Regions from separate parts of the Cellulosimicrobium sp. TH-20 genome, predicted to be linked through region 4. Evidence: predicted binding sites of a transcription regulator. Region 4 holds the regulator's gene; each other region holds the start of a gene.
The links. The regulator LexA, encoded in region 4, represses DNA repair genes until DNA is damaged. The targets are predictions, from matches to a motif close to TCGAACANNTGTTCGA.

Region 1 (7,318 bases), 630 kb from region 4:
CGGCCCCGCGGGCGGCATCGAGTTCCGCCCGCCCACCCGCCCGCACGCGCTCCTGCTCGCGGGCGACGAGACCGCGCTGCCCGCCATCGCGGCGATCTGCGAGGACCTGCCCGCCGACGCGTGGGGCGAGGTCTACGTCGAGGTCCCGCACGTGGGCGACGCGCGCGACCTCGTGACCCCGCCCGGGGTGCGCGTGACGTTCCTCGCGCGCGACGACGTCCCCGGCGGGCCGCACGACGCCCACGGCGCGCGCCTCGTGCCGGCCGTCAAGGAGGCCGCCGCCCGCATGCTCGGTGCGGGCGTCCTCGGGACGGACCCTCCCGTCCAGTGCCGCACCGCGGAGGACCTCGAGGACGTCGACGTCGACGCGTCGATCCTCTGGGAGGTCCCGGGGCTCCTCGACGAGGAGACCGTCCTCTACGCGTGGCTCGCGGGCGAGGCGAGCGCCATCAAGACGCTGCGTCGCCACCTCGTCGCCGACCTCGGCGTCGACCGCCGCGCCGTCGCGTTCATGGGCTACTGGCGCGAGGGCCGCGCCGAGAGCTGACGCCCGGTCGTCGGGCGGCGTCGGCTCAGTACGGTGTCGTCGTCTCCCACCGCAGCCGCGGACGCCAGGGCATGGACAGGGCGAGGGCCAGGAACCCCTCGAACGCGTCCTCCAGGACGTCGCCGCCGCTCGTGGTGACCCGATAGCGCCGGATCCCACGACCTGAGCCCACCTCGATCGTGCCAGCGACGGCGGCCTCGACCACCGCGTCGATCGTCGCCACGCTCGACGCGGTGCGGGGGAGCTCCCACCCCGGGCATCGATCGATGCCCACGACGATGCCCTCGGCGTCGTGCATGACCCAGACCTCGGCCGCTCCGTCGGCTCGGGGCGTGACCGAGAACCCCTCCGCGCCGCCGTCCTCGTGGGGCAGCGAGACCTCGGCGCGGCCGCGGAGCTCATCGCGCCAGCGCAGGGCCAGCTCATGGAGTGCGGCGGTGGTGTCGTCCGCGGGCAGCGGCGGGGCGTGCGTCATGCGCACAGGGTGGCACGAAAAGAGAGGCCCGACCGGCCTCCCTCTCCAACGTATAGCGCACGGGGGGTCTTGCGGCAAGGCCCCCTCGGGGGCGCAGAATCTCCGCTCGTGCGCGGGTCGTCGTGGCCCGTGCGTCCCTCCGCAGGACCCGGACCGGAGCTGATGACGTTGCCCGACGCCCCCGTGACCGCCACCACCGACCCGTCCCGCCGCCCGTCGACCCACTCCACCGCGGACCAGGACCCGCAGCCCGCGCCGTTCTTCGACCTGCCCGCGCGGCTGGCCGCGAAGGCCGACCCGGCGCTCGTCGACCCCGACGAGCGCCACTTCGCGGCGGTCGCCGCGAGCCTCGAGCACTCCGTGGCCGACCTCGCGCAGCGTCTCGACGCGGCCCGGCGCGCGCCGGGTGGGAGCGGCACCGAGGCGCTCGAGCGCGACCAGGAGATCCACCGCCTCAGCAGCCAGTTGCGGCTGCTCCAGCGCTACGGCGTCGACCTGTGCCTGGGCCGCATGACGTTCGCCGACGGCTCCGCCCCGGTGTACGTCGGGCGCGTGGGCCTCACCGACCCCGCGGGGGAACGCCTGCTCGTCGACTGGCGCTCGCCCGCCGCCGAGCCGTACTTCGCGGCCACGCCCGCCCGGCCGCTCGGCCTCGCGGCGCGGCGCCGGTACCGGTGGGCGCGCGGGCGCGTCACCGACTACTGGGACGAGGAGCTCGTGCCCGACGGCGCGGGGTCGAGCGTGGCGCTCGACGACCAGTCGGCGTTCGTCGCGAGCCTGGGCGCGAGCAGGTCGCCGCGCATGAGCGACGTGCTCGGCACGATCCAGGCCGACCAGGACGCGATCGTGCGCGCGGGCTCGCGCGGCGCGCTCGTCGTCGACGGCGGCCCCGGCACGGGCAAGACGGTCGTGGCGCTGCACCGCGCGGCCTACCTGCTGTACGCCGACCCGCACGTGGGCGGCGGGCACGGGGGCCGACACGGTGGTGGGCACGCTGGCGGGCACGGTGGTGGGCACGGCGGCGTGCTCGTCGTCGGGCCCAGCCGTCCCTACCTCGCGTACGTGGCCGACGTGCTGCCCGGCCTCGGCGAGGAGGGCGTGCAGACCTGCACGCTGCGCGACCTCGTCCCCGAGGGCGCGACGGCGCGCGCGGAGGCCGACCCCGAGGTGGCCCGGCTCAAGGCGTCCGCCGCGCTCGTCGCCGCGATCGAGCCCGCCGTGCGGTTCTCCGAACGCCCGCCCGCCGAGGGCAGGGAGGTCGAGACGCCGTGGGCCGACGTCTGGCTCTCCACCGCCGACTGGGCGGAGGCGTTCGAGTCCGTCGACCCGGGCACCCCGCACAACGAGGCGCGCGACGACGTCTGGGCCGCGCTCGTCGAGATCCTCGTGGACAAGGCGTGCGGGGGAGCCGCGGAGGACGGCGTCGACGTCGAGGCCGACGACGTGCGCCGCGCCCTGCGCGCCCACCGCGGGCTCGGTGCCGCGTTCGACCGCGCGTGGCCCCTCGTGGAGCCGACGGACCTCGTGGCCGACCTGTGGTCCGTGCCCGCCTACCTGCGGCTGTGCGCGCCGTCGCTCACGCCCGAGCAGGTGCGTGCGCTCCAGCGCCCGGACGCGCACGCGTGGACGACGGCGGACCTGCCCCTGCTCGACGCCGCGCGCCGTCGGCTCGGCGACCCGGAGGCGTCACGCCGACGCCGCCGCAACGAGGCCGCCGTGGCGGCGGAGCGCGCGCGCATGGACGACGTCGTCGACCACCTCGTGGCGACCGACGACAGCGAGCTCGGGGTCATGCAGATGCTCCGCGGCGAGGACCTGCGCGACGCGCTGGTGGACGACGGCGCGCTCGTCGTCGCGACGCCGGACCGCCTCGCGGGGCCTTTCGCGCACGTCGTCGTCGACGAGGCGCAGGAGCTCACCGACGCCGAGTGGCAGATGGTCCTCAGCCGCTGCCCGTCGCGCAGCGTCACGGTCGTCGGGGACCGCGCCCAGGCCCGCCACGGCTTCCCCGAGGGCTGGCGCGAGCGGCTCGCGCGCGTGGGCTTCGCCCGCGTCGAGGAGGCGTCGCTGAGCGTCAACTACCGCACGCCGCGGGAGATCATGGCCGAGGCGGAGCCCGTCGTCCGGGCCGCGATCCCGGGCGCGAACGTCCCGACGTCGGTGCGCAGCACGGGCGTGCCCGTGGCCCACGGGGCGGTCGCGGACCTCGACGCGGTCCTCGGCGCGTGGCTCGCCGAGCACGCGGACGGCACGGCGTGCGTCATCGGTGCCACCGAGCCGTCCGGGCCGTCCGGGTCGTTCGGGCCGTCCGGCGAGGAGTCGGGCGGCAGGGTCGGTGGCGCCGGTGGCGAGGGCGAGGGGTCCGCGCGGGTGCGGTGGCTCACGCCCGAGACGGCGAAGGGCCTCGAGTTCGACCTCGTGGTGCTCGTCGAACCGCAGGCGTTCGGCGACGGCGTCGAGGGCGCGGTCGACCGCTACGTCGCGATGACGCGCGCGACGCAGCGGCTCGTCGTCCTCGAAGGCTGACCACCGCGCACGACCTGAGGGCCGGCGGGGTGCCCGGGGTGCCTCAGGTCGTGCGCGGCAGGGTGGGACGGGTCAGGCGACCGGGACGGCCAGGTCCTCGACGACCTCGACACCGGGCAGGCGGCCCAGCAGGTCGCCGGGGAGCAGCAGCTTCGAGCGCCGCACGCCGCTGCCGATCAGCGCGAGCGCGCCGTCCGTCACGACGCGGGAGTCGACGAGCACGCGCCACCCCTCGGGCAGCCCGACAGGCGTGATGCCGCCGTACTCCATCCCGGACTCGGCCGTCGCGCGGTCGGTCGGCAGGAACGACGCCTTGCGCACGTCGAGCAGCTTGCGGACGCGTGTGTTGACGTCGGCGCGCGTGTGGGCCCGCACGACGGCGGCGGCGACGCGCTCGTCGCCCGCCCGTGCGCCGCCCACGACGACGCAGTTCGCCGACGCCTCGACGGGCAGGTCGAACGCGGCGTTGAGCGTCGCGGTGTCCGCGAGGTCGGGGTCGATCTCCGTCACGGCGACGAGCGTCGCGACGTCCGGGTCGACGTCGGCCCACCGGCGCAGCGCGTCGGCGGTCACGGGGGCGACGAGGTCGAGGTGGTCGAGCGCCGGCTCCCAGGTGAGCGAGCCGAGCGTGGGCAGGGTCGTGCGGGCGTCCATGGCGTCAGCCTGCCACCCCGGCGGGCCGCCGCGCGGGAGAGGCCGGATGCCGAACACACCCCCGGAGCCCCTCGAGCCCGCCGAGCATGCGGGCGCAGCCCGTGCCGCCCGCCGGACGGGCGACAGCCGCATGGTCGGCGGGGGAGGAGGGTCAGGTAGAGGTCGAGGGTTTCGGGCAAGTCTCCAGTGGGGGTCGAAGGTTGGGGTGGGCATCTCGGACGAAGCAGGCGCCTCCGACCTGCGGAGTTGACACCTCGGAGCGGCGGTCGTTCACTGGAAGTGTTCGAACGTGTGTTCGAACGCCCAGCGGGTGCAGCACACCGCCCGCAGCAGTCGACGCGCGGTGCGCGTCCCGTCCGAGCAGCATCCCGGGAGGCGAGATGACCCTTCTCGCCGACCCCGCCGAACGGGCGGGGGCACCAGGCCCGACGGCTGCGGCCGTCGACAAGGCCGAGCGCGCCCGTGCCGTCCTGCGCCGTGCGGAGGAGCGTACGGGCGTCCGCCGACACCGTCCCGTCGTCGCCCCCGCGGCCCCGGAACCGCTCACCGCCCCGGCGGCACCGACCGTCGTCCCACGCACCGAGACCGCCCCGCGTGCCGACACCGTCCCGCGCGCCGGCACCGCACTCCTCGCCGAGGTCGCCCCGCTCGCGGACGCCGCCGCCTCGCCGGTCGTGCGGCCCGTCCCCGCGCCGTCCGACCCTCCGGCGCGCGCCCGCACCCGCCACGTCCGGACCTCGGGCGCGAGCCGGGACGCGGGCACGGACGAGCGGGTGTGGCCGGTGCACGACGCGCTCGCGCCGCTCCTCCCGATCGGCGCGCTGCAGCGCGGCACCGTGCTGGCGGTGCGCGGCTCGACGAGCCTCCTGCTCGCGCTCGTCGCGCGGCCGTCGCGGGCCGGGGCGTGGACCGCCGCCGTCGGGTTCCCCGCCGTCGGGCTGCTCGCGGCCGCCGACGCCGGCGCCGACCTCGACCGCGTCGTGCTCGTCCCGCGCCCCGGCCCGGACGCGGCGCTCGCGATCTCGGCGCTCGTCGACGGCCTGGACGTCGTGGTCGTCGGGCCCGACGCCGCCCTCACCGACCCCGACCGACGGCGCCTGGCCGCGCGGGCGCGCGAGCGCGGGGCGCTGCTCGTCGCCGCGGGGACGTGGCCGGGCGCGCACGTCGCGCTCACCGTGACGGGCGGCGGCTGGTCCGGGGCGGACCGCGGCGCGGGCTGGCTGCGCCGTCGCACCCTCGTCGTCGAGCGCGCGGGCCGCGGGGGAGCCGCGCGCCCCGCGCGGCTCGAGGTCGAGCTCCCGCTCGGCCACGAGGACTGGCCCGCGTTCCTCGCCGAGGACGCCCGCGGCCCCCGGCCCGCGGCCGGGACCGGCGCCGTCGCGGCCGGGACCGCCGAGACCGCCCACGAGACCGCCCGGGCCGACGACCCCGACCGGCCTTCCCGGCTCCGGCTCGTCGGATGACCACGAGCCCGACCCGCACGGCGGCCCTGTGGGTGCCGGACTGGCCGGTGCTCGCGGCGATGGCGGTGCGCGACGTCCCCGCGCACGTCCCCGCCGCGACGCACGACGGCCGCCGCGTCGTCGCCGTCTCCGCGACCGCGCGCGCCCACGGCGTGCGCCGGGGCATGCGCCGCCGTCGGGCCCGCGAGTGCTGCCCCGAGCTCGAGCTGCTCGACGTCGACGACGCGCGCGACGCCCGCGAGTTCGAGCCCGTCGCGCTCGCGGCCGAGACCGTCGTCGCGGGGCTGGAGATCACCCGGCCCGGCCTGCTGCTCCTGCCCGCCGCCGGTGCGAGCCGGTACCACGGGTCCGACGCCGCGCTCGCGGAGGCGCTCGTCGCGCGCGTCGCCGAGCGCACCGGCCACGAGAGCCAGGTGGGCGTCGCCGACGGCATCCTCGCCGCCGTGCTCGCCGCGCGGGACGCCGCCGTCGTCCCGCCCGGCCGCTCCGCCGCGTTCCTCGCGCCGCGGCCCGCGCGCGACCTCGTGCACGTCACCGCCCGTCCGGACGCCGCCGTCGCGGTCGACGAGCTCGTGGACCTCCTGGGCCGGCTCGGCGTGCGCACCCTCGGGGCGCTCGCGGCCCTGCCGCCCGCGACCGTCGAGGGGCGCTTCGGCGACCTCGGCGCGTGGGCGCACCGGCTCGCGCGCGGCGAGGACCTGCGCCCGCCCGCGCGGCGCCGCGTCGAGCCCGACGTCGCGGTGAGCGCCGAGCTCGACCCGCCCGCCGAGCGCGTCGACGTCGCGACCTTCGCCGCGCGCCGGCTCTCCGAGGACCTGCACGACCAGCTCGTCGCGCGCTCGCTCGTCGCCGGGCGCCTGCGCATCACGGCGCGGACCGTCGAGGGCGACGACCTCGAGCGCACCTGGCGGCTCGACGGGCCGGGCGCGATGAGCCCGGCGCGCCTCACGGACAAGGTCCGGTGGCAGCTCGAGGGCTGGCTCACCACCACGTCCGTCCGCGCCGGGCGCGCGGCCCGGGCCGGTCGCGGAGGAGAGCGGGGCGGCTCGCCCGGCGGGGCCGACGTCGTCCCGGGCGTCGCGCCGCTGGCCCGCCTGTCCCTCACGGCCGAGGAGGTCGTGCCCGCGGGGGCGGAGCAGCCGCGCCTGTGGGGCGCGTCGAGCGGCGAGGACGCGCGGGCCCACCGCGCGCTCGGGCGCGTGCAGGGCATCCTCGGGGGCGACGCCGTCCTGCGCGTCCAGGTCCAGGGCGGCCGCGACGCGACCGACCGCGTGCACCTCGTGCCGTTCGGGGAGGACGTCGTGCGCCCGCGCGACCCGGCCCTGCCGTGGCCCGGCGCGCTGCCGAGCCCCGCCCCCGCGCTCGTGCCCGTCGAGCCGCAGGACGTCGTCGTGCTCGACGACGCCGGGCGGCCCGTCGTCGTCGACGCGCGCCTCGCGATGAGCGGCGAGCCCGCGACCGTGCGGTGGCCGGCCCCCGCGCCGGAGGAGGGCCCGCGCCGTGCGGCGGCGCCCCGGGACGAGACGGCGCTGCCCGGGCCCGGGTCCGCGCGCGCCGTCGTGGACTGGGCCGGGCCGTGGCCGCTCGCCGAGCGCTGGTGGACGCCCGCGCCCCGGCGCCGCGTGCACGTGCAGGTCCTGCTCGACGACGGCC
Region 2 (7,318 bases), 220 kb from region 4:
GTCGTGGCGTCGTCCGCCGGGGCGTCCGTCGCTGCGTCGGCCGCCGGGTCGGTGCCGTCCTCGGCCGCCGGGTCCGTCGCGCCGTCGGTGGCGGCGTCCGCGGACTCCGTCGCGTCCGGGGCGTCCTCGGCCGCGGCGTCGTCGCCCGCGGCCGGGTCGGTGGACTCGTCGGCGGGCGTCGCCGTCGGCATGCCCACGGAGAGCACGGGGCGGAAGCGCATCTGGGCCGAGGTGCTGACGAGGTCGATGGTCTCCTGGGACGGCTGCCCCGGGATGCCGACGACGATGTTGTTGCGGCCCTGGCTCGTGATCTCGGCCTCGGAGACACCCTGCGCGTCGATGCGCTGGCGGATGACGTTGATCGCCTGGTTGATGTCCTCGGCCGTCGGCTGCGAGCCGTCGGTGGTGACGGGCTCCAGGATGATCTGCGTGCCACCCTCGAGATCGAGCGCGAGGCCCGGGGTGAGGCTCGCCCCGCCCGGGTTGTCCTCGGTCTTCGGGTCGAGCTTCGTGCCCGCGAAGAGGGACCCGAAGAGGACGACGATGAGGATTCCCAGGGTGACGAGGGTCCGTACGGGCCTCGCTCGTGTGCTGCTGGTGGCCAACTGTCCGTCTCTTCTCGTGCGTGTGCGGTGGGCCTCGCGGCCCACCGCGTCAGGCCGGTCGCGGCAGCGACCGGCATAGGGTCACTTGATGTCGGTGCCGTCGTCCCGGCGTCCGCGGTCCTTCTCCGACCGGTCGTCGGTCAGACCGGAGAGGTCGTCGGGCACGACGAGGTCGTCGACGTCGCCCTTCGTGGTGGTCCCGGCGTCGGCACCGGCGGTGCCGTACTCGGCCGCGTCCTCGGACGCGTCGTCCGCCGTCGTCTCCTCGGTCTCCTCGACCGGGGGCTCGACGAGCTTGGCGATCGCGGCGCGCAGCCACCGGGACTGGTTGCCCGGCGTCGACTCGATGGTGATGACGTCGGCCTCGTCGTCGACGTCGACGACCGTGCCGAACATGCCCGAGCCCGTCATCACCTCCTGCCCGGGGGCGAGGGTCGCCCGGAAGTTCTGGGCCTCGCGCTGCTGCTTGCGGGTGCGGCTGGTCATGAGGAACATCGCACCCGCCGCGAGGGCGAGGATGAGGATGAAGCTGATATCCATGACGGAGTCTCGTGTCCTGTTCTGTGCGGGATCTGCGCGCAGTCTAGGCGTGCGCGCACGGTTCACCAACGAGCCGTCTCGCCGCGGAGTTCCGCCCGCCCGGGTCCGACCATTCTAGGACCACCCGCGGAGCGCCTGTGACCGCCGTCACGGAGCGTCCTCGCGAGCCCGTGACCGCCGGCGTCGCCTCAGGCGTCGAAGAGCGTGCCGCCCTCGCGCGGCGGGGTGAGCCCGAGGTGTGCCCAGGCGGCCGGGGTCGCGACGCGGCCCCGCGGCGTCCGCCCGATCAGCCCCTCGCGCACGAGGTACGGCTCGGCCACGGTCTCGACCGTCTCCGCCTCCTCGCCCACCGTCACCGCGAGCGTCGTCAAGCCCACGGGACCGCCGTTGAAGCGGGTGCACAGCGCGGTGAGCACCGCGCGGTCGAGCCGGTCGAGGCCGATCGGGTCCACCTCGTAGACCTCGAGGGCCGCGCGCGCGGCCGCGAGGTCCATGGTCCCGTCGCCGCGCACCTGCGCCCAGTCGCGCACGCGCCGCAGCAGGCGGTTCGCGATGCGGGGCGTCCCGCGCGAGCGCCCCGCGATCTCGCGGGCGGCCTGGGGGTCGAGCGCGACGCCCAGCAGGCCGGCCGAGCGCGTCAGCACGCGCTCGAGCTCGTCGCCCGAGTAGAAGTCCAGGTGCCCGGTGAAGCCGAACCGGTCGCGCAGCGGCGCGGGCAGGAGCCCGGCGCGCGTCGTCGCGCCGACCGCCGTGAACGGCGGCAGCGAGAGCGGGATGGCGCTCGCCCCGGCCCCCTTGCCCACGACGACGTCGACGCGGAAGTCCTCCATCGCCATGTAGAGGAGCTCCTCGGCCGGTCGCGCGAGCCGGTGGATCTCGTCGATGAACAGGACCTCGCCCTCCTCGAGCGAGGACAGCACCGCCGCGAGGTCGCCGGCGTGCTGGATCGCGGGCCCCGACGTCACGCGCAGCGACGTGCCGAGCTCCGCGGCGATGATCATGGCGAGCGTCGTCTTGCCGAGCCCGGGTGGCCCCGACAGGAGGACGTGGTCGGGTGCGCTCCCCCGCGCGAGCGCGGCCTGGAGCACGAGCGACAGCTGGTCGCGCACGACGGCCTGGCCGACGAACTCCTCCAGCCGTCGTGGCCGGAGCGCGGCCTCGGCCGCGCGCTCGAGGTCGTCCGCGCCCGCCGCGACGATGCGCTCGGACGAGAACGTGCCGTCCCCGCCGAGGTCGTCGAGTCCCACCTGGTCGAAGGTCGCCATCGTCAGCTCCTCGGCCCGCCGAGCACCCGCAGCGCGGCACGCAGCGCGCCCGCCACGTCGGGTGCCTCGACGACGTCGACGCCCGCCTCGGCGAGCACGGTGGACACCGCGTCGTCCGCGGCCTTGAGGTTCCAGCCGAGCCCGACGAGGGCCTCGACCACCTGGTCGCGTCGGTCCTCCGGACGCGGCGCCGACGCCGACGCAGTCGATCCCGCCTCGGGAGCGTCGGCACCCGTGGGCGGGCCGAGCTTGTCGCCGAGCTCGAGCGCGATCCGCTGCGCGCCCTTGTTGCCGATGCCCGGGACGCGCACGAGCGCGGCGATGTCGGCGCCCGCGACCGCACGGCGCAGGCCGTCGGGCGTGTGCACGGCGAGCATCGCGAGAGCGAGGCGCGGACCGACGCCGCTCACGGTCTGGACGGTCTCGAAGACGGCGCGCTCGTCGTCGTCGGCGAAGCCGTAGAGCGTGAACGAGTCCTCGCGCACGACGAGGCTTGTCGCGAGGCGCGCCGTCTCCCCGACGCGCAGGCCGGCGAGCGTGGCGGGCGTGGCGTGGACGAGGTAGCCCACTCCCCCGACCTCGAGCACGGCGCGGTCGAGCTGGACGCTCGCCACGACACCGCTCAGGGACGCGATCACGCAGGCTCCTCTCCCGGCCGGCAGCCCCGGCCTGGTCCGATGGTCCGCCGGCCCGAGGACCGCCGTCGGGCCGCGCGCCGAGGGGCGCGTCGAACACCCGTACGACCGCGGTCACTCTAGCAAGGGCCGCCCACCCGCCGACCGACCGACACGGACCGCCGGCACCCCCACCGGCACGACCGGCGGAACCGGCGCCGCTAGCGCGGCGCGCGCCGTCCCTTCGCCGCGTGCTCGGCGGCCGCCCAGGCGCGCTGCGCGGCGGTGAGCTCGTGCCGCTCGCCGCCCTGGAGGGCGCCCGCGGGGCGCCAGAGGTGGCAGATCGCGAGCGCGAGCGCGTCGGCCGCGTCCGCGGGCTTTGGCGGCTCCGCGAGGCCGAGGATCCCCGCGACCATGCGCTGGACCTGCTCCTTGCCGGCGCGTCCGCTCCCCGTGACCGCGGCCTTGACCTCCGACGGCGTGTGCAGCGCGACGGGGACGCCCCGCTTCGCCGCCCCGACCATCGCGATGCCCGCGGCCTGCGCGGTGCCCATGACCGTCCCGACGTTGTGCTGCGCGAACACGCGCTCGACCGCCACGACGTCGGGCACGTGCTCGTCGAACCACGCGTCCAGCCGCTCCGCGATCCGCAGCAGCCGCAGGTCCACGCTCAGCTCCGGGTCCGTCCGGATCACCCCGACCGCGACGAGCTCGGCCCGCCGCCCTCGCGCGGAGTCCACCACCCCGACACCGCACCGGGTCAGCCCAGGATCCACTCCGAGAACGCGCACGCCTCGACCCTTTCACGTGAACGGCACGGAGCGGCCGTGCCACGCGGTCCGGCGACGGACCAGCCAGCGGTGGGGCCGGGAGGTCGGTGCGCGGTCGTGGCGGGCCTGGCGGGAGCGGCGCGAGCGCCGCGGATGGTAGACCGCGCGCCGACCTTCCGGCCGCGCCGCGACCCGACCGTCAGGACGCGAGCTCCGCCGGATCAGTCGTCGTTCTCGAGCTCCGCCATGACCTCGTCCGACGCGTCGAAGTTGGCGTAGACGTTCTGCACGTCGTCGCTGTCCTCGAGCGCGTCGATGAGGCGCAGGATCTTGCGCGCGCCCTCGGCGTCGACCTCGACCTCCATGGACGGGTGCCAGATCGAGTCGGCGGAGTCGTACTCGATCCCCGCCTCCTGGATCGCGGTGCGCACGGCGACGAGGTCGCTCGCCTCGGACAGCACCTCGATGACGTCGCCGGAGTCGGTGACCTCCTCGGCCCCCGCCTCGAGCGCGGCGAGCATGACGTCGTCCTCGGTCACGCCCTCCGCCTTCGGCACGACGACGAGGCCCTTGCGCGCGAAGAGGTAGGACACGGAGCCCGGGTCGGCGAGGTTGCCGCCGTTGCGGCTGAACGCGAGGCGGACCTCGGAGGCCGCGCGGTTCTTGTTGTCGGTGAGGCACTCGACCAGGACGGCGATGCCGTTGGGGCCGTAGCCCTCGTACATGATCGTCTGGTAGTCGACGGCGTCGGCGCCGGTGCCCGAGCCGCGCTTGACGGCGCGGTCGATGTTGTCGTTGGGGACCGACGACTTCTTCGCCTTCTGGATGGCGTCGAACAGCGTCGGGTTGCCCGCGGGGTCACCGCCGCCCGTGCGCGCCGCGACCTCGATGTTCTTGATGAGCTTCGCGAAGAGCTTGCCGCGCTTGGCGTCGATGGCCGCCTTCTTGTGCTTGGTCGTGGCCCACTTGGAGTGCCCTGACATGCGTTCCTACCCCTTCGCGATTCTGACGAACAGCTCGTGCACGCGCGCGTCCCCGGAGATCTCCGGGTGGAACGAGGTGGCGAGCAGCGATCCCTGCTGGACTGCGACGATCCTACCGGCGGCAGCCGCCGGGATGCCGGGTGCGCCGTGCTCGGGGATCCGTGCGAGCACCTCGACCCCGGGCCCGGCCTCCTCGACCCAGGGCGCCCGGATGAACACGGCGTGCACCGCGTCCTCGTCCTGGCCCGGTCTCGGTGCGCCGTCGCGCCCGTCGTCCGCCGGCGCCAGACCCGCGAACGCGAGGTCGGTCTCGAACGAGTCGACCTGCCGGCCGAACGCGTTGCGCCGGACCGTCACGTCGAGCCCGCCGATGGTGCGCTGGTCGGCGGTGCCGCCCAGGATGCGGTCGGCGAGCAGGATCATGCCGGCGCACGAGCCGTAGACGGGCAGGCCCTCGGCGATGCGCGCGCGCAGCGGCTCGTCGAGCTCGAAGATGCGCAGGAGCTTGTCGATGGTCGTCGACTCGCCACCAGGGAGCACGAGCCCGTCGACCGCGGCGAGCTCCTCGGGGCGGCGGACGCCGACCGTGCGGGCGCCCGCGGCCTCGAGCGCGGCGCGGTGCTCGCGCACGTCGCCCTGGAGGGCGAGGACACCGATCGTGATCGTCACGAAGGGGAATGATACGTCGGCGGCTCCGCCGCTTGTCCCGCGGTGGGCCTCCGGCCGCGCCCACGGTTGCTAGCCTCGCCGTCGTGACGTACCCGCCCGCCCCCGGCCAGCCCTACCCCGCGCCCGGTCCGGCGCCGTACCCCGGGGCGGCGCCGTGGCCCCCGCGCAGCACGCGCGGCGCCACGACGATGATCGTGGTCGGCGCCGTCGTGCTCGTGCTCGCGCTCGTGGCGGGGGTCCTCGGCGTCACGACGTTCGTCCGGGCGCTGCCGACCGGCGTGATCGACGGCGCGGGTCGGCCCGGGTCGGCGGCGCTCGCGTCGGGCGACGTGCCGGGCGAGGCGGAGCTCGAGGTCACGGGCGGCCAGCCGTACAGCATCTGGGCGGTGGGGAGCGCGGGGTCCTCGGACGGCGCGGGCTTCGACGTCGAGGACGTGACCGTGACCTGCGCCGACGGCGACCTCACGGTGAGCGCCCCGTCGGTGTCCGGCAGCTCCGGCCTGGGCTCCTCCCAGGCGACGACGGTGGCCGAGGTCACGCCGCCGGCGTCCGGGACGTGCACGGTGACCGTCGCGCAGGGCGCAGCGCCCGCGGGCACGACGTTCGTCGTCACCGAGGGCTGGCGCTTCGGCACGTTCTTCGCGACGCTCGGCGGCACGATCGTGCTGTGGTTCGTCGCGATCGGCGGCGGGCTGCTGGGCGCGGGGCTGCTCGTCGGCGGGATCGTGTGGCGGGTGATCGCCCGCCGGGCGTAGCGCCGGTCAGTCCGCGCGCGCCGTGCCGAGGTGCCGCGTCACGCCGTCCCACCCGCGCAGCAGCGGTGCGACGAGGTCGGGCAGCCCCTCGGGGAACACCTCGATCTGGACGCCGCGCAGGTCGTCGAGCGTCCACCAGCGCATCTCGTCGACGACGTCGAGCTCGACGTCGGTCCACCCGGCGCGGCTGAGCCCGCCGTCGCGGTCCGCCCCGGTGACGCGCGCGAGGAACAGCACCTCGTCCTGGCGGCAGTGCTGCCGGTAGAAGTCGAAGATCGCGCTGCGCGTGTACACCGGGCCGACGAGCGCGCCCGGGTCGAGGCGCAGGCCCGTCTCCTCGTGGACCTCGCGCAGCGCGGCGTCGACGTCGCTCTCGCCCGGGTCCACTCCCCCGCCGATCGTGAACCACCACGAGCGCTCGGGCTGGTCGACGTCGTGCCCGCGCGCCAGGAGGATGCGATCGGCGTCGTCGAGGAGCAGCACGCGCGCGCCGCGACGGAAGTACAGGCCGTCGTCCCCGAGCACCCAGTCGGGGCCCAGGGACGACGGCGCTCCGGCGGCCTCGGCCACGACGGCTCAGCCGTCCGTCGTCGGCACGACGACGGACGGCTGCGACGCGCGGCGGTCGGTCACCAGCCGCGCTCGGCCAGACGGTGCGGGACGGGGATGTCGTCGACGTTGATGCCGACCATCGCCTCGCCGAGACCGCGCGAGACCTTGGCGATCACGTCGGGGTCGTCGTAGAACGTCGTCGCCTTGACGATGGCGGCCGCGCGCTGGGCGGGGTTGCCGGACTTGAAGATGCCCGAGCCCACGAACACGCCCTCGGCTCCGAGCTGCATCATCATCGCGGCGTCGGCCGGGGTCGCGATCCCGCCGGCCGTGAACATGACGACCGGGAGCTTGCCGGTCGCGGCGACCTCCTTGACGAGCTCGTACGGCGCCTGGAGCTCCTTCGCGGCGACGAACAGCTCGTCCTCGGGGAGCGACGTGAGGCGGCGGATCTCCCCGCGGATGGTGCGCATGTGCGTGGTCGCGTTGGAGACGTCGCCCGTGCCGGCCTCGCCCTTGGAGCGGATCATCGCGGCGCCCTCGGTGATGCGACGCAGCGCCTCGC
Region 3 (7,318 bases), 450 kb from region 4:
TTCTCGACGGGAGGCCGCCGCTGCCCGGCTCCGCGGACCCGGCGTTCCGCGGCGACCCGACCCGGTACAGCCCCGAGGAGCTGTTCCTCGCGAGCCTGTCGCAGTGCCACATGCTGTGGTTCCTCCACCTCGCGGCCGCGGCGGGCGTCGTCGTGCGCGAGTACGTCGACGACGCGACCGGCACCATGCGGGTCGAGTCCGGGGGCGAGGGCCAGTTCACGGACGTCACGCTGCACCCGCGCGTGGTGGTCGACGACGGACCCGGCACGGACGAGGCGGCGCTGGCGACCCTCCACCAGCGCGCGCACGACCACTGCTTCATCGCGCGCTCGGTGAACTTCCGCGTGCTCGTCGAGCCGGCGCCCGCCCGGCGCGCCGCCGCCTGACGCCGGGCACGGCGAGCGCGCGGCCCCGACGCGGCGAGCACCGAGCACGCCGCGCGGGTGCGGGCCCGCGCAGGTACGGGCCTGTTCGAGCCCGCACCCGCGCCGCACCGTCGTTACGCCGCGGACGCCTTGCGGCGCCCCGTCTTCGGCTTCTCGTCGGTCGCCCGACGCGCCGCCGCGGACCGGCCCTTCGTCGACTTGCCGGCCTTCGCCGCAGGCGCCGACGCCCCGGAGGACGCCGACGGCGCGGGCCCGACGGGCACGGGGTCGTGCCCCTCGAGGATCTCCGCGAGGAAGCGCCCGGTGTGGCTCGCCTCCACGCGCGCGACCTGCTCGGGCGTCCCCTGCGCGACGACCTTGCCGCCGCCGGAGCCGCCCTCGGGGCCCATGTCGACGACCCAGTCCGCGCTCTTGATGACGTCGAGGTTGTGCTCGATGACGAGGACGCTGTTGCCCTTGTCGACCAGCGACTGGAGCACGCCGAGCAGCTTGCGGATGTCCTCGAAGTGCAGGCCCGTCGTCGGCTCGTCGAGCACGTAGATCGTGCGGCCCGTCGAGCGCTTCTGCAGCTCGCTCGCGAGCTTGACGCGCTGCGCCTCGCCGCCCGAGAGCGTCGGGGCCGGCTGCCCGAGCCGGACGTAGCCCAGGCCGACCTCGACGAGCGTCTTGAGGTGCCGCGAGATCGCGGGCACGGCCGCGAAGAACTCGGACGCCTCCTCGATCGGCATGTCGAGCACGTCCGCGACGGTCTTGCCCTTGAAGTGCACCTCGAGCGTCTCGCGGTTGTAGCGCGCGCCGTGGCACACCTCGCACGGCACGTAGACGTCCGGGAGGAAGTTCATCTCGATCTTCAGCGTGCCGTCGCCAGAGCACGCCTCGCAGCGGCCGCCCTTGACGTTGAACGAGAACCGGCCCGGCGTGTACCCGCGCACCTTGGCCTCGGTCGTCTCCGCGAACAGCTTGCGCACGTGGTCCCACACGCCGGTGTACGTCGCGGGGTTCGACCGCGGCGTGCGCCCGATCGGGCCCTGGTCCACGTGCACGACCTTGTCGAGGTGCTCGAGGCCGGTGACGCGCGTGTGGCGGCCCGCGACCTGCCGGGCCCCGTTGAGCTCGTTGGCGAGCACGGTGTAGAGGATCGAGTTCACGAGCGTGGACTTGCCGGAGCCGGAGACGCCCGTCACCGCGGTGAACGTGCCGAGCGGGAAGCTCACGTCGATGCCCGTGAGGTTGTGCTCGCGCGCACCGACCACCTTGATCTGACGGCCCGGGTCCGTCGGGCGCCGCTGCGCCGGGAGCGGGATGCTGCGCCGCCCCGACAGGTACGCGCCCGTGACGGACTCCGGCGCCTCGAGCAGGCCCGCGTAGTCGCCCGAGTGCACGACGCGCCCCCCGTGCTCCCCCGCCCCCGGGCCGATGTCGACGACCCAGTCCGCGGTGCGGATGGTGTCCTCGTCGTGCTCGACGACGATGAGCGTGTTCCCGAGGTCGCGCAGGCGCGTGAGCGTCTCGATGAGCCGGCGGTTGTCGCGCTGGTGCAGGCCGATGCTCGGCTCGTCCAGCACGTAGAGCACGCCGACCAGGCCCGATCCGATCTGCGTCGCGAGCCGGATGCGCTGCGCCTCGCCGCCGGAGAGCGTCGCGGCCGGTCGCTCGAGCGAGAGGTAGTCGAGGCCGACGTCGAGCAGGAACCCGAGGCGCGCGTCGATCTCCTTGAGGACCTCGGTCGCGATGGCGCGCTCGCGCGCTCCCAGCTCGAGCGACCCGAGGAACGCCGCGGCCTCGCGCAGGGGCAGGCGGCACACGTCCCAGATGGACCTGCCGCCGACCTTGACCGCGAGCACCTCCGGCTTGAGCCGGGCCCCCTGGCACACGGGGCACGGGACCTCGCGCATGAAGGCCTCGTACTTCTCCTTCGACCAGTCCGACTCGGTCTCGGTGTGCCGGCGCTCGAGGAAGGTGATGACGCCCTCGAACCCGGTCGAGTACTGCCGCTCACGGCCCCAGCGGTTCTTGTACCGCACGTGCACCTGGTGGTTCTGGCCGTGGAGCACGGCCTTCTTCGCCCGCTCGGGGAGCGCGCGCCACGGCGTGTCCATGGAGAAGCCCAGGTCGTCCGCGAGCGCCGTGAGGACGCGCTCGAAGTACTCCGACGAGATCTGCGCCCACGGCGCGACCGCGCCCTCGCGCAGAGACTTCTCGTCGTCCGGCACCACGAGGTCCGGGTCCACCTCGAGACGGAACCCGATGCCCGTGCACTCCGGGCACGCGCCGTACGGCGCGTTGAAGGAGAACGTGCGCGGCTCGATCTCGTCGAGCGCGAGCTCGTGGTCGTTCGGGCACGCGCGCTTCTCCGAGAAACGGCGCTCCCGGGCCGGGTCGTCCGCGTCCGCGTCGACGAGCTCGACGACGACGAGCCCGCCCGCGAGCCCGAGGGCCGTCTCGACGGAGTCGGTGAGCCGGCGCTGGACGCCCTCGCGCGCGACGAGGCGGTCGACGACCACCTCGATGTCGTGCTTGAGCTTCTTCTCGAGCGCCGGGACGTCCGTGAGGGTGCGCACCTCGCCGTCGACGCGGGCACGGGCGAAGCCCTTGGTCTGGAGCTCCTTGAAGAGCTCGGAGTACTCGCCCTTGCGGCCGCGCACGACCGGGGCGAGGACCTGGTAGCGCGTGCCCTCGGGGAGCTCGAGGAGGCGGTCGACGATCTGCTGCGGGGTCTGCGCGGTGACGCGCTCGCCGCACACCGGGCAGTGCTGCGTCCCGGCGCGCGAGAACAGCAGGCGCAGGTAGTCGTAGACCTCGGTGATGGTGCCGACGGTCGAGCGCGGGTTGCGGTTCGTGGACTTCTGGTCGATCGAGACCGCGGGCGACAGGCCCTCGATGAAGTCGACGTCCGGCTTGTCCATCTGGCCGAGGAACTGGCGCGCGTACGCGGACAGCGACTCGACGTACCGGCGCTGCCCCTCCGCGAAGATGGTGTCGAAGGCGAGCGACGACTTGCCCGAGCCGGAGAGCCCCGTGAAGACGATGAGCTTGTCGCGCGGGAGGTCGAGGTCGACGTTGCGCAGGTTGTGCTCGCGGGCACCGGAGATGACGAGGCGATTGCTCACCGCAGCATCGTACGGCCGACCACCCACACTCGCACAGGTGTTCGACGTCACCTTCGCACGGCACCCGACGAACGCACACGAGCGCCCCACGTCCGGGCTCTCCGCCGTGACCCGGGTCACCGCGGCCCGGGGTCGCGGCGCACTGCCCGCCGCGAGCGGACGGCACACTGGGCGCATGACGTACACCGGACAGGTCGCCGTGGGCGGCCCGCACGACCTGCGACGCCTCGACGAGGTCGAGATCCGCAAGCTCGCCGTCGGGCCGCTCGCGAACGGCGTCTACCTCCTCACGTGCCGGCGCACCGGTGCCCAGCTCCTCGTCGACGCCGCCGACGCGCCCGACGACGTGCTCGACCTCGTGCGGGCGGGCTCGCCGTCGGGACGGCTGGACGGCGTCGTCACGACGCACCGGCACGCCGACCATCTCCGGGCGCTCGCGCCGGTCGTCGCCGCGACGGGCGCGTCGTCGGCTGCCGGCGAGCCCGACGCGGACGCGGTCGCCGCGGCGTCCGGCGTGGCCGTCGCCCGCCGCGTGCGGCACGGGGACGTGCTGCGGGTGGGCGCGATCGACCTCGAGGTCGTGGCGCTGCGCGGGCACACGCCGGGCTCCGTCGCGCTCGCCTACCGCGAGCCGGACGACGTCGCCGAGCCCGAGGCCGTGCCTGGCCGGGTGCACCTGTTCACCGGGGACTCGCTCTTCCCCGGCGGGGTCGGGAACACCGACCGCGACCCGGCGCGGTTCGCGAGCCTGCTGTCCGACGTCGTCGGGCGGGTCTTCGACCGGTTCGACGACGCCACGTGGGTCTACCCCGGTCACGGCGCCGACACGACGCTCGGTGCCGAGCGGCCGCACCTCGCCGAGTGGCGCGAGCGGGGCTGGTAGCGCGGGTCAGGTAGCGGCCGGCCGGTAGCGGGCGGCAAGGAGCACGGGGCGCAGCCGAGGCGCGGACCGGACCGCACGCCGTCGGGACGGCCTGGTTCACTGGCTCCATGCCGATCCACGCCGTCACCTACGTCTACGCCGACCGCAGCGCCGAGCTCGACGCCCTGCGACCCGAGCACCGCGCGTTCCTCGCCGCCCTCCACACCCGGGGCACGCTCCTCGCGTCCGGTCCGCTTCCGGCCCACGAGGGCGCGCCCGCCGGAGCGCTGCTCGTCCTCGACGGGGAGACGCCCGACGCCGTCGCCGCGGTCCTCGACGAGGACCCCTTCGCGCGCGCCGGGCTGGTCGCACAGCGCGCGGTCCGCCCGTGGTCGCCGGTGATCGGCGACTGGGCGGACCGCGTCTGAGCCGGGCCGCGCGCTAGCGCGCGGCACCCCCACGGGGGACCCCGCCGCCCTGCGGCGGGGTCCCCCCCGCGGCGGGCGCCTCGTCGGTCACGGTCTCCGTGGCGTCCTCCGTGACGTCCTCCGTGGACGACGCCGCGGTCCCGGGCTGCTCGCCGTCCGCCGGCTCGCTCCGTGCGTGCAGCGCGCGGGTGCGCAGCAGGCTCGCGACGGTCGTGACCGCGAGCGCCCCGACGATCACCACGAGCGAGAGCCAGATGGGGACCGTCGGCACCGCCTCGAGGTGCTCGCCGCCGTTGATGAACGGCAGCGTGTTCTCGTGCAGGGCCTCGAGGATGAGCTTGACGCCGATGAACCCGAGGATGACGGCCAGGCCGATCGGCAGGTAGACCAGCCGCTCGAGCAGACCGCCCAGCAGGAAGTAGAGCTGGCGCAGCCCCATGAGGGCGAAGACGTTCGTCGTGAAGACGATGAACGGGTCCTGCGTGAGCCCGAAGATGGCCGGGATCGAGTCGAACGCGAACAGCAGGTCGGTGCTGCCGATCGCGAGGAACACGACGACGAGCGGCGTGAAGACCCGCTTGCCGTCCTCGACCGTGCGCAGCCGGCCGCCGTCGTACCGGGTGCCGAGCGGCAGGACCCGGCGCAGCGCCCGGACGGCGCGGTTCTCGTGGTACTCCTCGGGCTCGTCGCCGCCCGCCACGAGCTTGATCGCCGTGTACACGAGGAACGCGCCGAACAGGTAGAACACCCAGACGAACTGCGAGATGATCGCCGCGCCCGCCAGGATGAACGCTCCCCGCAGGACGAGCGCGACGATGATCCCGACCATGAGGACGCGCTGCTGCTGCTCCCGCGGGACCGCGAAGCGCGCCATGATGATCACGAACACGAACAGGTTGTCCACCGAGAGGCTGTACTCGGTGAGCCACCCGGCGTAGAACTCCCCGGCCGGTGCCGCGCCCCCCACCGCTCCGACGACCGCCCCGAAGACGAGCGCGAGCGCGACGTAGAACCCGACCCACAGCGCGCTCTCGCGCATGGACGGGACGTGCGGCCGGCGCCCGACGACGAACAGGTCGACGAGGAGCAGGACGGCGAGCGCCGACAGCGACGCCCACTCGAACCAGACGGGAAGTTCGTGAACCATCGGTGGTCAGCCCTCCGAGATCTCGGCCTCGCGTCGACGGTCGGCGCGGTCCTTGGCGAGGCTCGCGACCGTGGTGATCGTGAGCACGACGACGATGAACCCGAGGGACAGGGCGGTCGGGATCTCCGGGATGACGGTGATGTGCTCACCGCCGTTGATGAACGGCACCTCGTTCTTGTGCAGCGCGTGGATGAGCAGCTTCACGCCGATGAAGCCGAGGATCGCGGCGAGGCCGTAGGCGAGGTAGACGAGGCGGTCCAGCAGGCCGTCGATGAGGAAGTAGAGCTGGCGCAGGCCGAGCAGCGAGAACGCGTTGGCCGCGAACACGAGGTACGTCTCCTGCGTGAGGCCGAAGATCGCGGGGATCGAGTCGACGGCGAACAGCAGGTCGGCGCTGCCGATCGCGATCATGACGATGAGCATCGGGGTGATGAAGCGCTTCCCGTCGATCTTGGTCGTCATCTTGTCCTCGACGTACGTCTCCGTCGTCGGGAACAGGCGGCGGGTCAGCTTGAGCGCGCCGTTCTCGTGGAACTCCTCGTCGTGACCGGAGCCCGCCTTCACCTGCGTCCACGCGGTGTACAGCAGGAACGCGCCGAAGACGTAGAAGATCCAGCTGAAGTTCTCGATGAGCGCGGCGCCCAGGAGGATGAAGATCGTCCGCAGGACGAGCGCGATCGTGATGCCGATCAGCAGGACCTTCTGCTGGTACAGCCGCGGGACGCGGAAGCTCGTCATGATGAGCACGAAGACGAAGAGGTTGTCGACCGACAGGCTCTTCTCGGTGATGTAGCCGGCGAAGTACTCGCCGCCGTACGTCGACCCCCAGACGGCCCAGACGATGCCGCCGAACAGCACCGCGACGGCGACGTAGCCCGCGGACCACCAGCTGGCCTCGCGCAGGCTCGGGGCGTGCGGCGTGCGCACGTGGCCGACGTAGTCGACGGCGAGCATCGCGAGGATCACGCCGATGGTGACGAGCCAGGCCCAGACGGGGACGTCCATGCAGAAACCTCCGGTACGTAGCACTGAGTACCGAAGGTCTCTTCCGCCACGCACCGCCATGCGCGCGCGTCCGAGACGCGGGCTGGTGGTTGCGGGACCGGTGACACCGGGCCGACGACTGCGCCGACCGTGATGACGACATCACCGCGGAGGAATACTCCCCTTCAACGAGGAGCCAGCATAGGCCATCGCTCCTGCTCGTGTGACAACACCACGCCACCGTGGACTGTTCCGCGGGCACGCCCGCGGCGACGCCCGGCCGGTCCCCCAGGACCGGTCAGGCCGTCGCGGCGTGCATCTGGCGCAGCTCCTTCTTGAGCCCCGAGATCTCGTCGCGCAGCCGGGCCGCGAGCTCGAACTGGAGCTCGCCCGCGGCCGCG
Region 4 (7,318 bases):
CGGTGAAGTAGTGGTCCGCCGCGCCGTCGGGCGCGGCGTCGACGGCGGGGTCCTGGTCCTCGGTCACGTCGGCCGATCCTACGCGGGCGCGCCCACGTCAGGAGGCGGCGCGGCGCGTCCGGGCCGCCCGTCGTGGGCTTAACCACTGGCCTCGGGACGATTTCGCGTGCCACGCTTGTTGTCACACCCGGGACGCACGAGCGCCCACCACCGACGGAAGGCGGCACATGAGCCCAACCCCTGCGAACACTCCGAACCCCACCTCGGCTCAGGACGAGCCGACCGGCGCGACGCGGGACATCGCGAGCGACGTCGTGGCGCGGGTGCTCGCTCGGGCCGGGACGGCACGCGCCGAGGGCGGCACGGTCCACACGGAGCACGACGGCGAGCAGCTCGAGCTCGAGGAGCGCAGCGCGCTGCGCCGCGTCGTCGGCCTGTCGACCGAGCTCGAGGACGTCACCGAGGTCGAGTACCGGCAGCTGCGCCTCGAGAAGGTCGTGCTCGTCGGGCTCTGGAGCCCCGGCTCCGACCCGCGCGAGGACGGCGCGCCCACGTCCGCCGAGGAGGCCGAGATCTCGCTGCGCGAGCTCGCCGCCCTCGCGGAGACCGCGGGCTCGCAGGTGCTCGACGGCGTGATCCAGCGCCGCGCGAAGCCCGACCCGGGCACGTACCTGGGCTCCGGCAAGGCCGCGCAGCTCGCCGACGTCGTCGCCGCCAGCGGCGCGGACACGGTCGTGATCGACGGCGAGCTCGCGCCCTCCCAGCGGCGCGCGCTCGAGGACATCGTCAAGGTCAAGGTCATCGACCGGACCGCCCTGATCCTCGACATCTTCGCCCAGCACGCCAAGTCGCGGGAGGGCAAGGCCCAGGTCGAGCTCGCCCAGCTCGAGTACCTCCTCCCGCGCCTGCGCGGCTGGGGCGAGTCGATGTCCCGCCAGGCCGGTGGCCAGGTCGGCGGCGCCGGCGCGGGCATGGGGTCGCGCGGTCCCGGTGAGACGAAGATCGAGCTGGACCGCCGGCGCATCCGCAACCGCATGGCCAAGCTGCGCCGCGAGATCCAGGCGATGGCCCCGGGGCGCGAGACGAAGCGCGCGTCGCGCAAGCGGCACGCCGTGCCGTCCGTCGCGATCGCGGGCTACACGAACGCGGGCAAGTCGAGCCTGCTCAACGCCATCACCGGCGCGGGCGTGCTCGTCGAGAACGCGCTGTTCGCGACGCTCGACCCCACGGTGCGCCGCACGCGCACCGAGGACGGCCGGGTCTACACGCTCGCCGACACCGTCGGGTTCGTGCGCGCGCTGCCGCACCAGCTCGTCGAGGCGTTCCGCTCGACGCTCGAGGAGGTCGGCGACGCCGACCTGCTGCTGCACGTGGTGGACGCGTCGCACCCCGACCCGGAGGGCCAGATCGCGGCGGTGCGCCACGTCCTCGCCGACATCCCGGGCGTGGAGGACGTGCCCGAGGTGATCGTGCTCAACAAGGCGGACCTCGCCGACCCGGAGACGATCGCGCGCATCCGGCTGCGCGAGCGCCGCACGGTCGTCGTGTCGGCGCACACGGGCGAGGGGATCGAGCACCTGCGCGAGCTCATCGCGCACGAGCTCCCGCGCCCGGACGTCGAGATCGACGTCGTCGTGCCGTACCACCGGGGCGACCTCGTGCACCGCGTGCACACCGAGGGCGAGATCGACCACGAGGAGCACACGCCCGAGGGCACGCTCCTGCGCGGCCGTGTCGCCCAGGCCCTCGCGACGGAGCTCGTGGGCGCCTCCGCCGGGAGCTGAGCCGCCCCCCCGGGCCTCCCGGCGGCGCGGCGGGCCCGCCCGCTGGACCCGGCGTCGGCCCCACGCACGACCCCGCGCGGCCACGGCTGCGCGGGGTCGCGTGCGTCCCGGGCCGGTCCACAGGGCCCCCGCCGCGTGGGTGCCCGACCGTAGAATCGGCAGGTGCCCCCCTCCACCCGTACCGCTCCCGTGCCCGACCGTCCGGACACGGAGGCGCCCGGGCAGGCGGCCGGTGACGTGCCCGCCGTCGAGGAGCTCCTCGACCTCGCGGTCACGCGCCTGGGCGGCGCGCGGCGCGACGGCCAGCGGACCATGGCGCGTGCCGTCACGGACGCCATCGAGGGCTCCGAGCACCTCGTGGTCCAGGCCGGGACCGGGACGGGGAAGTCGCTCGGGTACCTCGTGCCGGCCGTGCGCCACGCGGTCGCGACCGACGAGCGCGTCGTCGTCTCGACGGCGACCCTCGCCCTCCAGCGCCAGGTCATCACGCGGGACCTCCCGCTCGTGGCCGACGCCGTCGCGGACCGCCTCCCGCGGCCCGCGTCGATCGCGCTCCTCAAGGGCTGGCACAACTACCTGTGCGTGCACAAGATCGCGGGCGGCTACCCTGCGGACGAGCCCACGCTCTTCGACCTCCCCGGCGAGGCGGCGGGCGCCGCCGACCACCCCGCCGCGCGTGGCGGGACGAGCATGGCGGCCCTCGGGGAGCAGGTCGTGCGCCTGCGGGAGTGGGCCGACGAGACGCCCACGGGCGACCGGGACGACCTCGTCCCCGGCGTGAGCGACAAGGCGTGGCGGCAGGTCTCCGTCACGGCGCTCGAGTGCCTGGGCCAGCGCTGCCCGCTGCTCGCCGAGTGCTTCCCCGAGCGGGCGCGCGCCGCGGCGCGCGAGGCCGACGTCGTCGTGACGAACCACGCGATGCTCGGCATCGCGGCCATGGGGTCGCCCGGGGTGCTGCCCGAGCACGACGTCCTGGTCGTCGACGAGGCGCACGAGCTCGCGGACCGCGTCACGGCCGCCGCGACGGTGGACCTGTCGGTCCCGGCGATCGAGAGCGCGGCGCGCCTCGCGCGCCGCCACGGCGGGGTCACGACGGACGCGCTCGACGCCGCGTCCGCGTCGTTCGGCACGGTCGTCGGGTCGCTGCCCGCCGAGCGCTTCCCGGACGGCCTGCCCGACGCCGCGCGCTCCGCCGTCGCGGCGGTGCGGGACGCCGCGCGCGAGGTGCTCTCCACGCTCAAGCCCGAGACCGGCGTGACCAAGCCGGCCCAGCCGGACACGGGCCTGAAGATGGCGCAGTCGACGATGCTGCAGCTCTTCGAGGTCGCCGAGCGCATGGCGGCCGACCCCACGGGCCACGACGTGCTGTGGTGCTCGCGGCCCGGGGAGGGCGGCTGGTCCGGCGACCGCTTCGGCGACGGCGCGAGCCGCCTGCACGCCGCCCCGCTCGGTGTGGCGGGCCTCATCCGCACCCACCTGCTGGCGGAGCGCACCGGCGTCTTCACGTCTGCGACGCTCGCGCTCGGCGGGAGCTTTGACGCCGTCGCGCGCACCTTCGGGCTCGGCCCCGCGGCGACGGGCGGAGCCGCGGACGCGGGCGACGGCGACGCGCCGCGCTGGCGCGGGCTCGACGTCGGGAGCCCGTTCGACTACCCACGCCAGGGCATCCTCTACGTCGCGAAGCGCCTGCCGACGCCCGGCCGCGAGGCGTCGACCGAGCACCAGCTCGACGAGATCGCGGCGCTCGTCGAGGCCGCCGGTGGTCGGACCCTCGGCCTGTTCTCCTCGCGGCGCGCCGCGGTGGCCGCTGCGGAGGCGATGCGCGAGCGGCTGGACGTGCCGGTCCTGTGCCAGGGCGACGACCAGCTGCCGACGCTCGTGCGGGAGTTCGCCGAGGACCCGGCGACGTGCCTGTTCGGCACGCTGTCGCTGTGGCAGGGCGTGGACGTGCCCGGGCCGTCGTGCCAGCTCGTGCTCATCGACCGCATCCCGTTCCCGCGCCCGGACGACCCGGTGAGGTCGGCGCGGGCTCGCGCCGTCGAGGCCGCGGGCGGCAACGGGTTCATGCAGGTCTCCGCAACGCACGCGGCCCTCCTGCTCGCCCAGGGTGCCGGGCGGCTCGTGCGGTCCACGGCCGACCGCGGGGTCGTCGCGGTCCTGGACCCGCGGCTCGTGACGGCGCGCTACGGGTCGTTCCTCACGCGGTCCATGCCGGGGTTCTGGCAGACGACCGACCGCGACGTGGCCACCGCTGCGCTCCGCCGCCTCGCGGCCCTAGGCTGAGCCCTTTCCAGCGACTTCACGGAGGCGACATGACGAGCACGTCACCGCAGGGCACCGGCGACGCGACCGCGGGCGGTCCGGGAGGGGGAGCGCGGACGACGAAGCTCGCGATCGTCGGCGCCGGTGCCGTCGGCTCGACGCTCGCCTACGCCGCGCTCATGCGGGGCGCGGCGCGCACGGTGGCGCTCCTCGACGTCAACCGCGCGAAGGTCGAGGCCGAGGTCCTCGACCTCCAGCACGGCATCCAGTTCATGCCCATGGCGCGCGTCGAGGGGTCCGACGACGTCGCGGTGTGCGCGGGGGCCGACGTCGTCGTGGTCACGGCCGGCGCCAAGCAGAAGCCGGGTCAGACGCGCCTCGACCTCGCCGAGGGCACGATCGGGCTCATGCGGACTATCCTGCCGGGCCTCGTGGAGGTGGCCCCGGACGCCGTCTACGTCATGGTGACCAACCCCGTCGACATCGTCACGTACGCGGCGCTCAAGTTCTCGGGGCTGCCCCCGACGCAGCTCTTCGGCAGCGGCACCGTGCTCGACTCCTCGCGGCTGCGGTTCCTCGTGGCGCAGCACTGCGGCGTCGCGGTGCAGAACGTGCACGCGTACATCGCGGGGGAGCACGGCGACAGCGAGATCCCGCTCTGGAGCTCCGCGACGATCGGCGGCGCGCCGCTGCTCGAGTGGCAGGGCATCGGCGGTCGGGGACCGCTCACGGGCGACGTGCGCGACGAGATCGCGCGCGAGGTCGTGCAGTCGGCCTACCGGATCATCGAGGGCAAGGGTGCGACCAACTACGCGGTCGGGCTCGCGGGCACCCGGATCATCGAGGCGGTGCTCGCCGACGAGCACCGGGTGCTGCCCGTGTCGACGCTCCTCGACGGCATCTACGGGCTCGAGGACGTCTGCCTGTCGCTCCCGACGCTCGTCGACCGCCGGGGCGCGACGGAGCGCGTCGAGGTCCCGCTGGCGGACGACGAGCTCGCAGGCCTGCGCTCGTCCGCGGAGTCGCTGCGCGCGGTCGCGCGACGCTTCGGGCTCTGAGCCACGGGCCCGTCGGGCCCGGCACGACGAGAGCCGGACGGTCGAGGGACCGCCCGGCTCTCGTCGTGTCCCGAGCCTGCCCGGAGGGGCGCCCGGAGCCGCTCGGGGACCGTTCAGAGGCTGCGCAGGACGGAGACGACGCGCCCCAGCACCTGGGCGTCGTCGCCGGGGATCGGGTCGTACGCGGCGTTGTGCGGCATGAGCCACACGTGGCCGTCGGCGCGCCGCAGGCTCTTCACGGTGGCCTCGCCGTCGATCATGGCGGCCACGATCTCGCCGTTCTCCGCGACCGGCTGGCGCCGCACGACGACCCAGTCGCCGTCGCAGATCGCGGCGTCGATCATTGAGTCGCCCTGGACGCGCAGGAGGAAGAGCTCTCCCTCGCCCACGAGCTGGCGCGGCAGCGGGAAGACGTCCTCCACGACCTGCTCCGCGAGGATGGGGCCACCGGCGGCGATGCGGCCGACGACGGGGACGTACGACGGCGCGGGGTGGGCCTCGTCGTACGCGGGCTCGGGGGCCGTCCCGGCCGGCGCGAGCGGGGTGGCGCGGCGGGCGTCGTCGGGCTGGACCACCTCGATGGCGCGCGGACGGTTCGGGTCGCGCCGCAGGAACCCCTTGCGCTCGAGCGTGGTGAGCTGGTGCTTGACGGAGGACGGGCTCGTGAGCCCGACGGCCTCGCCGATCTCGCGCATGCTCGGCGGGTAGCCGCGCTGCTCGACGCACGCGCGGATGGTCTCGAGCACGAGCCGCTGGCGCGGGGTGAGCCCGTCACCCCCTGCCGACCCGTCCGGCAGCTCGCGCACCTCGGCGAGCCCCCGTGCCCTGTCCGTGCCTCGTCCCGCCATGGTCGCTCCGCCCTCGTCCGTCGCGTGCCGCCGGCGCCAGCCGGGCCTGCGGCCTCCCCTCCCCGGGGCGTGTGCCCCGGGACCTCGGTCGCCCCTCCGGGTCCGAGCGGACATGTCCGGCGAACCGACCTGACCCCAGGCTAGGGGAGGATGCGACACGAATCAAACACCTGTTCGAGCATGTCTCGACTCTGTCGGCCGTTCGTGATAGACCTTCGTACAGATGTTCTACGTACAGGTGTTCGACCGCAACGGGTCGGCGTGGAGATGAGACGGGCGCGCGGGTCCGATCGACCGGGGAAGGCGATCGGGCTCGCGGGCCGGGACGGAGGGGACATGGACACGGTGGCGATGGCGACGGCAGCGCCGTCCGCGCTCGGGCGGGGCGGCGCAGCGGAGCGAGGCGCCCGCCCGGAGGCTCCGCTGCGGCTCACGCGACGCGGCCGTGCGGTCCTCGTGCTCCTCGTGGCCGTCGTGCTCGTCCTCGCGGCGCGGGTCGGGCTGGCCGTCGCGAGCGGGCCCGGGGAGCCGGTCGAGGTCCGCGTCCACGTCGTGAGCGCGGGGGAGACGCTGTGGGAGCTCGCCCAGGGCGTCGCGACCCCGGGGGAAGACCTCCGTGAGGTGGTCAGCGGGCTCGTGGAGCTGAACGGCCTGTCCTCGTCCGGCGTGCAGGCCGGCCAGACCATCCTGCTCCCGGTCGCCGAGCGGTGACGCGACGCGCGGGCGGCGGTCCAGGTCCTGTGACGCAGCACACGGCGCCGACGCGCGACAGGTTGCGGCCGAGGGTTGCGCCGGCGCCTTAGGTCCGCCTAAGTTAGTGTCACCTCACACGCCGGCTGGGGGGCTGGGCGGACGAGGCGAGGAGTGTGCGGACCACCGTGACTCCTGTGCACGTCGCCGCGCGCGAGGCGAGTCGCGCGCGAGATGGGGACGGGGGCGTCCCGACGGGGGCGGTCGACTTCGACCGCCCCCGTTCTGCTGTCCGCGGCTGGGCGCGTCGTCGGCATGTTGCACCGCGCGCCCGCGACGACATACGTTCGTCGCGCCGACCTGTCGGCGCGACCCGCGGAGGAGCCCGCCATGCACTGCCCGTTCTGCCGTCACGCGGACTCCCGCGTCGTCGACTCGCGCACGTCCGACGACGGTGCCTCCATCCGCCGGCGACGCCAGTGCCCGGAGTGCAACCGCCGCTTCACCACGATCGAGACCGCCAGCCTGTCCGTGGTCAAGCGGTCCGGCGTGACCGAGCCCTTCTCGCGCGAGAAGATCGTCAACGGCGTCCGCAAGGCCTGCCAGGGGCGCCCGGTGAACGAGGACGACCTCGCCGTCCTCGCGCAGCGCGTCGAGGAGACCATCCGCGCGAGCG

Region 1: a site for LexA is predicted at 4,486-4,501, ahead of B8281_RS11750 (YbaK/EbsC family protein). Genes of this name have one in related genera too.
Region 2: a site for LexA is predicted at 3,138-3,153, ahead of ruvA (Holliday junction branch migration protein RuvA). Genes of this name have one in related genera too.
Region 3: a site for LexA is predicted at 3,526-3,541, ahead of uvrA (excinuclease ABC subunit UvrA). Genes of this name have one in related genera too.

What each region holds. Positions count from the first base shown of each region.
Region 1 is NZ_CP020857.1:2,661,355-2,668,672, forward strand. Features, by position in the region: gene B8281_RS11735 (siderophore-interacting protein) at 1-547, shown strand, start outside; gene B8281_RS11740 (hypothetical protein) at 573-1,022, opposite strand; gene helR (RNA polymerase recycling motor ATPase HelR) at 1,290-3,548, shown strand; gene B8281_RS11750 (YbaK/EbsC family protein) at 3,621-4,202, opposite strand; gene B8281_RS11755 (hypothetical protein) at 4,583-5,665, shown strand; gene B8281_RS11760 (DNA polymerase Y family protein) at 5,662-7,318, shown strand, end outside.
Region 2 is NZ_CP020857.1:3,072,538-3,079,855, forward strand. Features, by position in the region: gene secD (protein translocase subunit SecD) at 1-605, opposite strand, end outside; gene yajC (preprotein translocase subunit YajC) at 687-1,145, opposite strand; gene ruvB (Holliday junction branch migration DNA helicase RuvB) at 1,334-2,410, opposite strand; gene ruvA (Holliday junction branch migration protein RuvA) at 2,413-3,048, opposite strand; gene ruvC (crossover junction endodeoxyribonuclease RuvC) at 3,246-3,815, opposite strand; gene B8281_RS13630 (YebC/PmpR family DNA-binding transcriptional regulator) at 4,016-4,777, opposite strand; gene pdxT (pyridoxal 5'-phosphate synthase glutaminase subunit PdxT) at 4,784-5,446, opposite strand; gene B8281_RS13640 (hypothetical protein) at 5,530-6,201, shown strand; gene B8281_RS13645 (NUDIX hydrolase) at 6,208-6,771, opposite strand; gene pdxS (pyridoxal 5'-phosphate synthase lyase subunit PdxS) at 6,831-7,318, opposite strand, start outside.
Region 3 is NZ_CP020857.1:2,834,572-2,841,889, reverse strand. Features, by position in the region: gene B8281_RS12535 (OsmC family protein) at 1-386, shown strand, start outside; gene uvrA (excinuclease ABC subunit UvrA) at 500-3,496, opposite strand; gene B8281_RS12525 (MBL fold metallo-hydrolase) at 3,672-4,379, shown strand; gene B8281_RS12520 (YciI family protein) at 4,487-4,786, shown strand; gene B8281_RS12515 (TerC family protein) at 4,800-5,933, opposite strand; gene B8281_RS12510 (TerC family protein) at 5,940-6,938, opposite strand; gene uvrB (excinuclease ABC subunit UvrB) at 7,216-7,318, opposite strand, start outside.
Region 4 is NZ_CP020857.1:3,287,570-3,294,887, reverse strand. Features, by position in the region: gene B8281_RS14650 (class I SAM-dependent methyltransferase) at 1-67, opposite strand, end outside; gene hflX (GTPase HflX) at 228-1,784, shown strand; gene B8281_RS14640 (ATP-dependent DNA helicase) at 1,974-4,067, shown strand; gene B8281_RS14635 (L-lactate dehydrogenase) at 4,097-5,104, shown strand; gene lexA (transcriptional repressor LexA) at 5,218-5,952, opposite strand; gene B8281_RS14625 (LysM peptidoglycan-binding domain-containing protein) at 6,289-6,663, shown strand; gene nrdR (transcriptional regulator NrdR) at 7,033-7,318, shown strand, end outside.